Regions from separate parts of the Pseudoalteromonas nigrifaciens genome, predicted to be linked through region 2. Evidence: riboswitches for the same ligand, from Rfam matches in the RefSeq annotation. Region 2 holds a riboswitch; the other holds the start of a gene.
The links. A riboswitch is a leader RNA that binds a small molecule or an ion and turns the genes downstream of it on or off. The one in region 2 is predicted to bind cobalamin.

Region 1: another riboswitch for cobalamin. It lies ahead of PNIG_RS12840 (TonB-dependent receptor domain-containing protein); the one in region 2 lies ahead of PNIG_RS14185 (ABC transporter ATP-binding protein).

The regions. Positions count from the first base shown of each region.
Region 1 covers NZ_CP011036.1:2,709,692-2,716,605, forward strand. Annotated here, with positions in the region: gene PNIG_RS12830 (efflux RND transporter permease subunit) at 1-123, shown strand, start outside; gene msrA (peptide-methionine (S)-S-oxide reductase MsrA) at 211-747, shown strand; gene PNIG_RS12840 (TonB-dependent receptor domain-containing protein) at 818-2,656, opposite strand; cobalamin riboswitch at 2,694-2,858, opposite strand; gene PNIG_RS12845 (YajQ family cyclic di-GMP-binding protein) at 3,108-3,590, opposite strand; gene PNIG_RS12850 (VanZ family protein) at 3,754-4,104, shown strand; gene PNIG_RS12855 (ketopantoate reductase family protein) at 4,097-4,999, shown strand; gene thiI (tRNA uracil 4-sulfurtransferase ThiI) at 5,025-6,482, opposite strand; gene PNIG_RS12865 (TetR/AcrR family transcriptional regulator) at 6,555-6,914, opposite strand, start outside.
Region 2 covers NZ_CP011036.1:2,983,529-2,990,442, reverse strand. Annotated here, with positions in the region: gene PNIG_RS14210 (thioesterase family protein) at 1-247, shown strand, start outside; gene rarD (EamA family transporter RarD) at 300-1,220, shown strand; gene PNIG_RS14200 (MaoP family protein) at 1,327-1,701, opposite strand; gene PNIG_RS14195 (LysR family transcriptional regulator) at 1,792-2,655, shown strand; gene PNIG_RS14190 (porin) at 2,818-3,756, shown strand; cobalamin riboswitch at 3,802-3,942, shown strand; gene PNIG_RS14185 (ABC transporter ATP-binding protein) at 4,022-4,834, shown strand; gene PNIG_RS14180 (FecCD family ABC transporter permease) at 4,836-5,837, shown strand; gene PNIG_RS14175 (cobyric acid synthase) at 5,847-6,914, shown strand, end outside.

The DNA of each region.
Region 1 (6,914 bases), 270 kb from region 2:
CTACTGACTCTGTTTGTAGTACCTGCTGCTTACTATGCACTTGCGCGCAATACACAGTCACCTGAGTTTTTGCAGCAAAAACTTGATAAACAAGCCGCTAAAAAGCCATTCGAAGAGATCTAACCTCCTAATAGCGTCGTAACCTTGTTGTTACGACGCTTTAGACTTATGCTCTGCATAATCTAAACTTACAGCTATTTTGGAGTATTTATGAGTTCAACAACGCAAGTCGCTACCTTTGGTGGCGGCTGTTTTTGGTGTATAGACGCCGCATTTAGACGAGTGAACGGCGTATTAAATGTAAGCTCGGGTTACACTGGTGGCAACACAGACACTCCTACCTATAAGTCAGTATGCTCAGGCACTAGCGGCCATGCAGAAGTAGTGCAAATTGAATTTGACGACACTATTATTAGTTTTGAAGTATTACTAGCAATGTTTTTCACTTTGCACGATGCCACCCAGCTCAACCGCCAAGGTAACGATATAGGCACACAATACCGCAGTGTTGTGTATTATCACAACCAAACACAGCTAACACTTACTAACGCGGTGATCGCTCAATTACAAAACCAGGTAAGCGAGCCAATAGTGACTGAGGTTAGCCCTGCCACCACGTATTATCCAGCAGAGCATTACCATCAAGATTATTACAACGAAAATCCAAACCAAGGCTATTGCAGTATTTTAATTGCCCCTAAATTGCATAAATTCGAAACCGAATTTAAAGAGTTTTTAGCTGATTAAACCCATTTTGTAACGCACAAAAAAGCTCGCTAATTTAGCGAGCTTTTAAGTTTAAGCTACGTAGCACATATTAAAACTGGTATGCAGCACCAATAAATAAGCGTCGGTCAGCGGTGTTATAGTAATAAAATTCATCATTTATATAATCGCCATCTAAATCAATACCATAGGCATCAACTTCATCGTACTGCTTATCAAACAGGTTTTCGACCCGTAAAGAAAAGCTTAACTGCTCAGTTGCTTGATAGTTACCGACTAGGTTCCATAATGTATATGAAGATAAATCTGTTAATTTACCTTTCCTATCGCCACGATACTGCAAATCGATACCCGCATCAAAATCTCCCCACCCTTTATTTAAAGACCAGTTAAAGGTATTTTTTGATACATAAGCTAACTCTTGGCCCGTTTCTAAATCTTCTGCAGATAAGTAAGTGAAGTTAAATGCATGCTCAAAACCCATTAGTTGTTGCGAAAAGCTAAACTCAATGCCTTCATGGCGCGCTTCGTTTATATTTGTTGGCTGCCAAGGGCCTGCAGGTGTTGGTGCCCACGCTATTTTATTGTCAAAATCATTACGGAAAATAGACACTTCTAAAGCAATATCTTGATAACTTAACAACAAACCTAATTCTTTATTCTCAGACGTTTCTGGTTTTAGGTCTGGGTTACCTGAACCTGGAAAATAAATATCATTAAAGGTAGGCGATTTAAAGCCCGTGCTTTGACTTGCTCTAAACGTAGCAAACTTATTTAAATGATAACCTACCGCTGCTGTATACGTGGTTTTATCACCAAATTGTTGGTCATGATCTTGGCGAACTGCGATATTAGCTAAAACCGTATTATCATCGTAATACGCACCTAAAAAGCCAGCAAAAACCTCACGGCTATCTTTATCATAATTACCTGCGTTGGTTTCGATTTTATCTTTGTACCAGTTCAAGCCACCATTAATATTAAGCTCATCTGAGACAATATACTGCCCAGTATAATCAATTTGATTTCGCTTAGTTTCGTACATACTAACCACACCTTCACTGGTGTTATCTTGGCTATCGCTAGAAAATGCGAATGCTATATGGTGTATTTGATTTTCGTAGCTTTTATTCCACCCTAATGATACTTGGTAGTTTTCAAAATCATTACTTTCATCACTGCTGTCTGCTGCACTGTACTGATTATCATAACGAGCATAACCTTCATTATACTGAGTTTGTACGGTTAGCTTGCCTAAATAGTCATCGTTATAAGCGATATTGAAGCCAATATTTTTGTTCTCATAAGCGTCTTCATCTGGTGCATGGTTTTGCAGTACATCAAAACCATCGGTTTTTTCAATTCCAGCGTTAAATGATGCACTTAAATCATTTATATTTGTTCCACCCGCCATTTGGTAGCTTTGATAAGCATTGCTGCCAAAAGTAGCATCTAAGCGAATATTATCAGCTTTACGAGTAATAATATTAATCACCCCAGCTAAGGCATCTGAGCCATAAACAGCAGCGCGAGAACCTTTAACAACTTCAATACGCTCAATAGTATTAAGGGCAATATTACTAATACCTTTATAGCCAAGAGTAGCCGAGCCGACTCTAACACCATCAATTAAAATAAGGGTATGGCGTGAACCTGAACCGCGTAGCGAAACACCTGAATTTTGGCCAAAGCCACCATTTGAGTTAATTTGAAAACCAGCTTGAGAAGCCAACAAACTAGGTAAGTCTCGCACATTACTTTTTTCAATATCAGCACGGTCAATTACGCTAACACTGGCCAGCACATTACTAATAGGTTGTTCGAATTTATTAGCTGTAACGGTAATTTTTTCGATTGGTTGCACTGTAGCAGATACTGAAAATGAAAGTGCAGCCGAAATTGCCACACCTAGAGCGGTTTTATTTAACATGATGTCCCCTACCTTTGCCCACCGCAAAGATGTTAATAAGTAAGATTACTTCAAGGCCGGTCTCCGGACTCAGTCAACACTATAATAGCTGCTAATACTTTACCGTTGCGGGGGCAGTGTTGGGGTTGTTATCGTCTTGAAAACGCACCAACTTCCCGATTATCTTGCTGTTAATTTCAATACTTTGAAACGTATACAAAGGTATTAAGCAAGCACCTTGAAAATAGGTCGCTATTGTGAGTATTTTGTTTATAAATGTCAATAGACGTCTATATAGCCAAAGTTTAATTTTTAACGATATAAACCCTCAACAATCACTGTAAAAGAGTTAGATTACATACCAAGCTACTAATAGCAAAAAAGCCAAACTTCATTGCTGTAGCTTGGCTTTTTTAACGCAAATTTTTAAAAATTAGTCTCCTAATCTCTATAATATCTGTAATCTGTTTTATTAATCGCGGAAGTTTTTAAACTGAAATGGCTGGCCTAAATCGGCGCTGCGTACTACTTGCATAGCTTCTTGAAGATCATCTCGCTTTTTACCCGTTACGCGTACTTCTTCGCCTTGAATGGCGGCTTGTACTTTAACTTTTGAATCTTTAATGGCTTTAACTATTTTTTTAGCCATCTCTTTTTCAATACCTTGCTTTAAACCAACGTTACGAAAAACATTTTTACCCGCTCGGCTAATATCTTGCAATTCAAGGCTTGATACATCCATACCACGCTTAGAAATTTTACTCGCTAAAATATCAAATAATTGTATAACCTGAGAGTCAGCTTCGGCTTTAAGCTTAATTACTTTATCATTTAGCTCAATCGATGCATCAACTCCTCTAAAGTCAAAGCGAGTTTCTAGTTCACGGTTTGCATTATCAACTGCGTTTTTAGCTTCGTTCATTTCTACTTCAGATACAATATCAAATGAAGGCATTGATTTCTCCTAACTATTTTATCTTAATTTTATACTTAATTTATTAAAGCGATTATAACGCTAAAACTATAAATCTTTACACTTTTATGCATCTTGTTCAGGTGCGATACTAAATTAGTTTGATATACTACGGTTTCTTTTTTAAGCGATTTTAGGATTTGTTGTGACAAGGCGTGTTTATCAAGCAATTTTTTTAATTAGTATTGTGGTGTTTACCTTTTTATTTGCGAAAGAAATAAAAGGGGTTGGCAACCTGTTTCCTCATGTTGATAAAGTAGCCCACTTTGGGATATTTTTCATCCTTGCCATAATAATGGATAAAGCGTTTAAACTCCCTTTATACGCACAAATACTTTTATTAGCCGGTTACGGTGCTGCAATAGAAATAATGCAAGACGCACTTCCATATAGGCAAGCATCAATCGCAGATTTTATTGCAGATTTTGCCGGCGCAGCAAGCTACTTTATAATCAAAGCAATTTTAACCCCACGTAAAAAGAACTCTCATGGCTAAAATTCTTATTATTGGCGACGGCGCAATAGGCTTATTATTAGCCCACTTTTTAAGTGCGCAGCATAGTGTAAGCGTGTTAACCCGAAAAAGTACGAGTAACACTCGCTTTTACAGTAGTGACAACAGTGCTTCACAAAAAATAAATGCCTCTTTTATTTCATTAAATGAGCTTAATAGTTTACCTAAATTTGATGTGTTTTTATTTACGGTAAAAGCCTTTCAAGTGCAAAGCGCATTTGCACAAATAAAACAGTTTTTGCCTCAGCATTGCTCTGTTGTGCTTTCGCATAACGGGATGGGTAATGTAGAGCAGTTAAAATGTGAGCTCAATGAACACCAAGCGCTTTATTTTTTAACAACGAGTATGGCTGGGTTTAAATCAAACCAATATATAGTACAGCACACTGGTAATGGGCAAAGTATAATTGGCGGATGTAACAACTTAGGTGTTAAAAATAGCAAAATTATGGCGGATCAATTAACCGCGATCCCCCTTTTAAATGCGTCTATGAATATTGAGCAGCTACGTTTTAATAAGTTATTAGTTAACATAGCAATAAATCCGCTAAGTGCGCTACATAACATTAAAAATGGTCAGTTGCGCGAGCCTCAATATTGCTCAATTATAATTAACCTACTAACCGAAGCATGTAATATTGCTAAGGCAAAAAACCTTGATGTAACGTTAATCAATGCACTGAGCAGTGCGTATGATGTGATGGCACGTACCGCAGAAAACTTCTCATCTATGCAACAAGATGTTGCTCACAATAGAGCAACCGAAATAATGGCGATTTGTGGGTACATTAGCGAGCAAGGTAAGCTTCATAATATTAAAACCCCTTTTAACGATGAACTTTTAGCTAAAATTGCAGCAAAAAAAAGCGCGGTATAAACCACGCTTTTTAAATAGTTAACTTTTACGGGCGATATACCTTTACCGTAGTAAAGCCTTGTTCGTGTAGAATAAGCGCTTGTAACTGGCTCATTACACCTCTATCGCAATACAAGTAATAGTCTTGATCTTTTGGTAAATCACCAAACTTAGTTGCTAAGCGAAAAAACGGCAAATGCACCACTTCTATAGAATCAATTTCCAGTGGTGCTGCTTCTTCTTCCTCTGGAGAGCGAATATCAACCACCACTGCACCAGCTGGTAAATCGGCAACCGACTCAGCTTCTTTTAGTTCCTGCTTAGCTTCTACATCAATATCGCGCACATCCATTACTCGTGCGTTTTCTATTACGGTATTAAGAATATCAAAGTCGAACTTCTCTTCTTCTGCTTTTATTACTTCTATTTTAGCTTTAACAGTTGGCTTTTTAGAAATAACACCACAGTATTCCGGCATCGTTTCGGCCATTTCGGCCGTACCAATTTGACGTGCAATATTAATAATTTCTTGTTTATCGTGTTGAATTAACGGGCGTAAAATAAGGGTTTCGGTTACGCGGTCAATGACACTTAAATTTGCTAATGTTTGGCTAGAAACCTGACCAATACTTTCACCGGTTACCAAGGCTTGAATATTTAATTTTTCGGCCACTTTACTGCCTGCACGCATCATCATGCGTTTAAGCACCACACCCATTTGGCTGTTTTCAATATTCTCTAATATTTCTGCTACTACTGGTTCAAAATCAACGGTAATAAATTTAACTTTATGAGTTGAGCTGTATTTATTCCATAAGTAGTAGCTCGCTTGTTTAACACCAATTTCGTGCGCCGCACCCCCTAAATTGAAAAACAAAAAGTGCGTACGAGCGCCTTTGCGGATCATTTGATAACTGGCTACACCCGAATCAAAACCGCCAGACATAAGCGATAGTACATCTTCTTGTGTTGGCAGCGGGAAGCCTGCCATGCCAAGGTGAGTATGCGATACTATGTAAGCTTTCTCGTCTTTTATTTCAAGGCGTATCGTTACTTCTGGGTGGCTTAGCTTTACGCTTGCACCGGCAACATGCTGATTTAGTCCACCGCCCACATAACGCTCTAACTCCGTTGAAGTAAAGTCATGCTTACCAATACGTTTAGCGCGTACACAAAACGTTTTACCTTCAATGGTGTGACCAACTAATTCAATGGTTTTTTTATAAATATCGTCAAGCGTTTCAAAGCTCGTTTCGGTTACTTCTATAAACTGCACAATACCCGGAATTCGCGCTAGGCTATCAATAAAAGTGGCACGTGTTTGCTCACCTTCAAGTAGGGTAACTACTGAGATATTGTCCCAGTTGTTTCTAACTTGTACTTTTTCGTCAATACGGCGCAGTACAATCTTAATGTTATTTTCTAACACTTTGGTAAAGCGTTTACGAACCGAGCGGCTTTTGATGGCAATTTCAGGATGTAGTTTGACGATAAATTTAAGCATAGTTCACTCTTAGACTGCGGGAATTCGCGCTCCCAGGCATTGGGCGCGCGATTATAGCAAAAAAATTAACGCCTAGGAACTAAGAGCAGCCGGAATACTTGGGGCTGAGTGAGCAAGTTGCGTGTATTTTTCGCGTAACTGGTTCATTTTATCGCTACTTTTATCTGTGCTGTAGGCTCTAAATAAAGTTAATACTTTTAAAATACCATGATAAATATCTTGCTCGGCAAGTGCGCCACTGAGCCTGCGGGCTTTAATATAAGGGGTCCAAAAACTAACTGTTAATTTAAGCGTATGTGCAAGTTCGAGCGCATCTTGCTCATTAATCGCAATCATTTCACTATCACGTAAACCAAGTATTATTTTACGCACCTGCTCTAACAGCTCTAGTTGAAAATTAATATAAGCCTGCTTAAGCTGCGTATCTCGCGC
Region 2 (6,914 bases):
GTTAGCCGCAGCAAGTGTAATAGATAAGCTAAACGATGTTGATATTTTATCTGTGCAGCAAAAACTAGCCACCTTGGGCACTATAGATATGCGCACCGATTACCTACGCCCAGGCAAAGGCGAGAAATTTATAGCCAGTGCCACTTTAATTCGCTCGGGCAATAAAGTATGTGTTTGTAGGATGGAATTGCATAATGAGCAAGCAGTACAAATAGCATTTGGTACGGGCACGTATTTAGTTGGCTAATAAAAGTTTGCGGAGTAAACTGGCGACCTTTTGAATAACTAAGTGTTTATTTATGCCGATTGATACCGAGAAGCGCAAGGGCGCCATTTTGGCTTGCATCGCTTTTACTATATGGGGTTTAGCACCTATATACTTTAAGCAACTCCAGCATGTTACTGCATTTGAAATTTTAACGCATCGTGTTGTGTGGTCGGTGATGTTTTTAATTATTATTGTGAGTATTTTAGGCCAGTGGGATAGAATTAAACGCATTATAGTACAGCCTAAACTATTGTTAATGCTGGTTTTAACCTCGTCGATACTGGGGTTTAACTGGGGCTTGTTTATATGGGCAGTTAATAATAATCATATGCTTGATGCCAGTTTAGGTTATTACATTAATCCGTTACTAAATGTATTACTGGGAGTGTTATTTTTAGGCGAACGTTTACGTAAGTTTCAAATGGTTGCTGTTGCTTTAGCATTTACCGGTGTACTGCTGCAATTAATAAGTTTTGGCTCATTTCCTGTGGTTGCTTTTTCGTTAGCTATATCATTTGCAATATATGGTTTACTGCGTAAGAAACTGCCAGTGGAAGCATTGTCCGGTATTTCAATAGAAGCATTTATACTCTTGCCCGTAGCGCTTATTTATTGGTATTTAATGGTGCCTACAGCAACGTCAAGCTTGCCTGCTAATGACTGGCATACCAATGTGTTACTCATTAGTGCCGGGATCATTACCACCTTACCACTACTGTGCTTTACCGGCGCTGCTAAGCGTTTGCAATACACCACTTTAGGCTTTTTTCAGTACATAGGGCCAAGTTTGATGTTTATATTAGCTGTGATGCTTTACGGTGAAGTGTTTGATGCCGAGCGAGTAGTTACATTTGTTTGTATTTGGAGTGCATTGGCTATTTTTAGTTGGGACTCTTTTAGGCAATCTCGTAAACGTAAAAAAGCCGCTATTGTGGCCTCAGGCGTGGTTTAAAAGTTAGTTAACTTAAGTAAGCACGTAGCGCGATGTATTTTGTACTCGCGCTAGGCTTGGTGTATGTTTAACTATTTAAAATGTAAAAATTAAATAGTTAAAGCAATTACATACTGTCTGACTCGGCGTAATAGTCTTGGCTTATTGGTGCTGGGGTCGCTATTTTTGAGCGGCCAAATAATGTATGGAACTTTGCTTTGCTGGTTGTTAACTTTAAGTATTTAACCCAAGCGCGCTCAATTGCATTGGTTGGCTCTAAAGCACCACTAATAACAGCGACAAATTGTTGCTGATGTTCATTTTGTGGCTCTAGGGCTTTATTATGTAAGCCTTTTAAAACAACACCGTGTTGCTCTAATATACTGGCTTCTAATAAGGTAAAGTTTCCGCTGCGACCAAATCCGCGTGGGAAATTTTGATCATCAAAAAACTGACGTTGACTAACAAATGCTTGGCGAAGTAGTGAAATATCATTGCTCATTGTTGTACCCTCATACCTTGGTAATTGCTGGAGTATGCGGCAAGTTTGCAAATATTTTAAACAAGTTATTTTTATCGTGAGGATAAAAGATTGGATATCGATTTATTAAAAACATTTGTTGAGGTAGTACGCACTCGTCACTTTGGCAAAGCGGCTGAAAACCTTTATATCACGCAGTCTGCAGTAAGCTTTAGAATTCGTCAATTAGAGCAAGGGCTTGGTGTTAATTTGTTTATTCGCCAGCGCAATAATATTCAACTAACAGCGCCAGGTGAGCGTTTATTACCCCATGCACAAATGATCATTACCGGCATGCAAAGAGCAAAAGTAGATGTGGCACTTGCCGATAATATGCATAAACAAATTTGCCTAGCGGGTACACCAAACATTTGGGATGCATTTTTACAGTTTGGTATTACTAATATTGTATCGGCAATGCCCGGTGTGTCTTTGGTGGCTGAGGTAAAAGCACAACAAGAAAGTACCCGCCTGTTATTAGAGCGCACCTTAGATTTAGCTATTTTATTTGATCCACCAAAAGTTGATGAGCTGGTGGTTGAGCGAATTTGCGAACTACCCATTATACCGGTAAGCGCGTTTGATACTGCCAGTTACGATAACTTTTTTGATAACCAGTACGTATATGTTGACTGGGGCACGACATTCTCACTGTGGCATGCTCGCCAGTTTACTGGCAAAACCCCACCTTACTTTAGAACAAGTACAGGGCGTATAGCACTTGATTTAATATTGCAATGCGGAGGGAGTGCATTCATTCCTCAAGTACTTGTTGCAGCGCATTTAGAAAAAGGCGAGTTATTTCATGTGAAAGACGTAGAAACCACCTCGCGCGATATATTTGTTGCCTATCACAGAGACAATGAGCAAAAAGAGTTAATAGAAACATTAGTAAATTTATTAACCCAAATGACTCCTAAGTTACCCGTTGAGTAAGGCCAATGGTTTTGCTGTATATGTACGTTTGATTGCAACTATTATGTGTTTTTATGAATTTAAAAGTGTAAAAATATGACGTCTGTAATATTTTTGTCATTTAACAATGCCAAACTCCTGTTGCATTAAAAACGAGTCTGTTGTGATTATCGAGGAAATAACATGAAATTTGTAAAGTCGAGCTTATGTGTAGCTTTATTAGGTGGTTTGTCTTTTAATGCGCTTGCTGAAGTGGATTTTTACGGTAAAGCGAACGTAACACTACAGTCGTCGGATGATGGTGAGGGGTCTTTTACCGAAATTAAAAGTAACAAATCACGTTTGGGCTTAAAAGGGTCTGAAAAAATATCTGATGGCTTAGAAGCTGTTTATAAGTTTGAATTTCAAGTTGATGTTTCTGACGCCGACTCAAAAGGTGATAATGACGACAATATCTCTGCTCGTAATCAGTATATAGGTTTAAAAGGCGCGTTTGGCCAAGTTGTTATTGGCCGTAACGATACCGCGCTTAAGCAGTCACAAGGTAAAGTTGATTTATTTAGCGACCTTGAAGGCGACATTAAAAATGCCTTTAAAGGTGAAAATAGAATGGGCAGTAGTGTTTCTTATGCCTCTAATTCTTACCAAGGTTTTAAGCTTTTGGCTACGTTTGTTGCAGAGGATAGCGATTCAGCAGGTGCTGAAAATGGCTATTCAATGGCAGTAACTTATGGTGACGCAGCCCTTAAAAAGAGCGCAATATATGCCGCTATTGCTGCCGATAGCGAAGTGAACGGCTACGATGTATTGCGCGCATCAGTACAAGGTAAAGTAGCCGATTTTAAATTAGGCGCTATGTATCAAACGCAAGAAAAAGTTGATGGCAGTAGTGAGGCCGACGGTTATTTATTAAGTGCGGCTTACACTATGGCTAGCAATACCTTTAAATTGCAGTACCAGGCAATGGATTTTAAAGGCAGTGATGACAAAACGGCTATTTCGGCAGGTGTTGATCATCAGTTAAATAAAAACACTAAATTATTTGGTTTTTATTCTAATTTCGATATGGACAACAACGTTGACCAAGACTACTTAGGTGTAGGTATAGAATATAAATTTTAAGCAGCGCTTAGCACTGCCTTTTTAAGCCGTACTTTGTTAAGTGCGGTTTTTTTTGCTTTAAATTATTTACTTAGCCGCCCATAATAGAGTATTCATTTGGAATGAGGTGCAACTCCTCAACTGTTCCCGCAACTGTAATTAGCATAACGCTTTAAGTCAGATACAAATAAACTATTTTAACGAGCGGGTTTACTCATCTTCAAATTATGTACTAGCCATAGTTAGTTGCATTGTTAGTGAGCGCATTCCTGCCTAGGGCTAACTATTGCAAACTCAAACGCCATTAAATACACCATTGTTAAGCGTTAATCACGTGTCGTGGAATATTGGCAGTAAAACTATCCTCAACAATGTTAATTTGCAAATAAAGCAAGGTAAGTTCGTTGGCTTAATTGGCCCCAATGGCGCAGGTAAATCTAGTTTACTGCGGTGTTTGTATCGCTTTAATCAGCCCACTGCAGGGCAAATTAAATTTAATAATACCGATATTTGGCAGTTAAAAAGCCATGAATACGCAAAGCAGGTTGCGGTTGTTTTACAAGAAACCCCATCACAATTTAATTTAACTTTATTAGATGTGGTTGCACTTGGGTTAACCCCGCATAAAGCATTATTTAGCACCACCACAACAGCCGACACACAAAAAATAAACCAAGCTATAGCGCGAGTTGGCTTGCAGGATCATGCAAGCCAACGTTTTGAGTCGCTTTCGGGAGGAGAAAAACAACGTGCATTAATTGCTCGGGCTATGGTGCAGCAACCGCAACTATTAATTATGGATGAGCCAACCAGCCACTTAGATGTGAAGTATCAAATTCAGGTAATGGAGTTGGCTAAATCGCTTGGCGTTACTGTGTTTGCATCGTTTCATGATTTAAATTTAGCCGCTGCTATGTGCGATGAGCTGGTGGTTATAAATCACGGCGAAATTGTTAATACAGGCTCTCCCATCGATGTGCTCAGCGAGGACATGCTCAATGATGTATTTGGTGTATGTGCACAAGTAAGCCACCACCCGCAAATGTCTAAACTAGGTGGTGTTATTCCACATATTACTTACTTTTATGGGTATGAATAATATGCGCATGCTTAACAATCATTCAATAGCACTTTTAGTCACAGTACTAGCTGCATTATTTACGTTATTTACGGCGCTGAGTTATGGCGCTGCCGACATATCATTAACTGATGTATTTAAAAGTATTTTCACCTCAACAGAGGGCTCCTTTAACACTCGAATTATTGTTGAATTAAGAATGCCACGCACATTACTGGCATTTTTAGCTGGCAGTGGTTTAGCCATTGCCGGGCTTATTTTGCAAACCGTGACGCGTAATCCGTTAGCAGATCCTTATTTATTTGGGATATCGTCTGGGGCGTCTTTGGGGGTAGTTATACTCATGGCGTTTGTGGGCATTAGTGCGGGCTTTGCATTATCGGCAGCGGCATTGGCTGGCAGTTTAGTGGCTATGAGTTTACTTATATTGATTGCAGGGCGGCAGCAAAGTGGGCAAGTAGAATCTATGCTGCTGGCAGGTGTGGCCTTGTCATTTTTATTTAGCGCATTTACCAGTTTATTACTTTACTGGAGCGATCCTCAGGCAGTTGCGGCTATTTTATTTTGGACGCTCGGCAGTTTTGCACGAGCGCAGTGGGCAACGCTGTGGTTACCTTTTGTGGTTATTGTATTGTGTACATTTACAATGCTTAGTTTTAGGCGCCAACTAAATGCCATGCTGCTCGGCGATGAAAGTGCTATAACACTGGGTGTGCGGGTACATCGCTTTAGAATATTGATGCTAGTTTTAAGTTCGCTGATAACGGCAGTGTTAGTGGCTATGTGTGGCGGAATTGGCTTTGTAGGATTAATGGTGCCGCATATAGTGCGTTTTTTTATCTCCCAAGGTAGCTTATCTGGCTTACTGGTAACGAGTTTGGTGGGCGGTACTTTTATGGTTTGGGTTGATGTGCTAGCGCGCACGTTATTAACTAATCAAGAGTTACCCGTTGGGGTTATTACTGCAGCTATTGGTAGCGTGTTTTTTTTAAGCTTATTGTATTTTCGTAAGCGCCAGGTGTAGGGCTATAAAATGAAAACGTTAATGGTGCAAGGCACCACATCCGATGCGGGTAAAAGTACACTGGTTGCGGCGCTGTGTAGAGCATTTGCTAATAGAGGGCTAAATGTAGCGCCATTTAAGCCACAAAATATGGCATTAAATAGTGCAGTTACAGATGATGGTGGTGAAATAGGTCGTGCTCAAGCACTGCAAGCTATAGCGGCAAAGGTAGCCCCTGAAACTGACTTTAACCCCATATTACTTAAGCCAAATAGCGATACTGGCGCGCAGGTTATTATTCATGGTAAAGCCATAAGTAATATGGAAGCTGGGGCGTATCACGATTATAAAAAAGTAGCTATGGATGCAGTACTCACGTCGCATAACCGTTTAGCAAAACGTTTTGATTTATTGCTGGTGGAAGGGGCGGGCAGCCCAGCCGAAATAAACCTCAGAGCCAACGACATTGCTAATATGGGCTACGCCGAAGCCGTTGACTGCCCCGTAATTATAATTGCCGATATAGATAAAGGCGGTGTGTTTGCTCATTTAGTGGGTACTTTGGCATTATTGAGTGAGTCGGAGCAAGCGCGGGTAAAAGGCTTTGTAATAAATCGTTTTAGAGGCGATATAAGCTTATTACAAAGTGGACTTGATTGGCTGGAACAGTACACAGGTAAACCGGTGTTAGGCGTATTGCCGTATTTACACGACCTTGCATTAGATGCTGAGGATGCAATTGCTATTGATAATACGCTAACTAATGCCAGCGTTAATATTGCCGTGCTGCTTGTGCCGCACATTAGCAACCATACTGACTTTGATGCACTGCGCTTACATCCCAATATAAATATTAATTATGTAGCGCATACACAAGCGATCCCCGATGTTGATTTGATCATTTTACCGGGGAGTAAAAACGTATTAAGTGATTTAGCCTTTTTAAAAAATGAAGGCTGGGATACACAAATAAAACGCCATTTACGTTATGGTGGTAAAGTGCTCGGTATTTGTGGTGGTATGCAAATGCTTGGCAATAGTATTAATGATCCCCTAGGTGTTGAGTCATCATTACAGCATATGCCGGGGCTAGCGTTA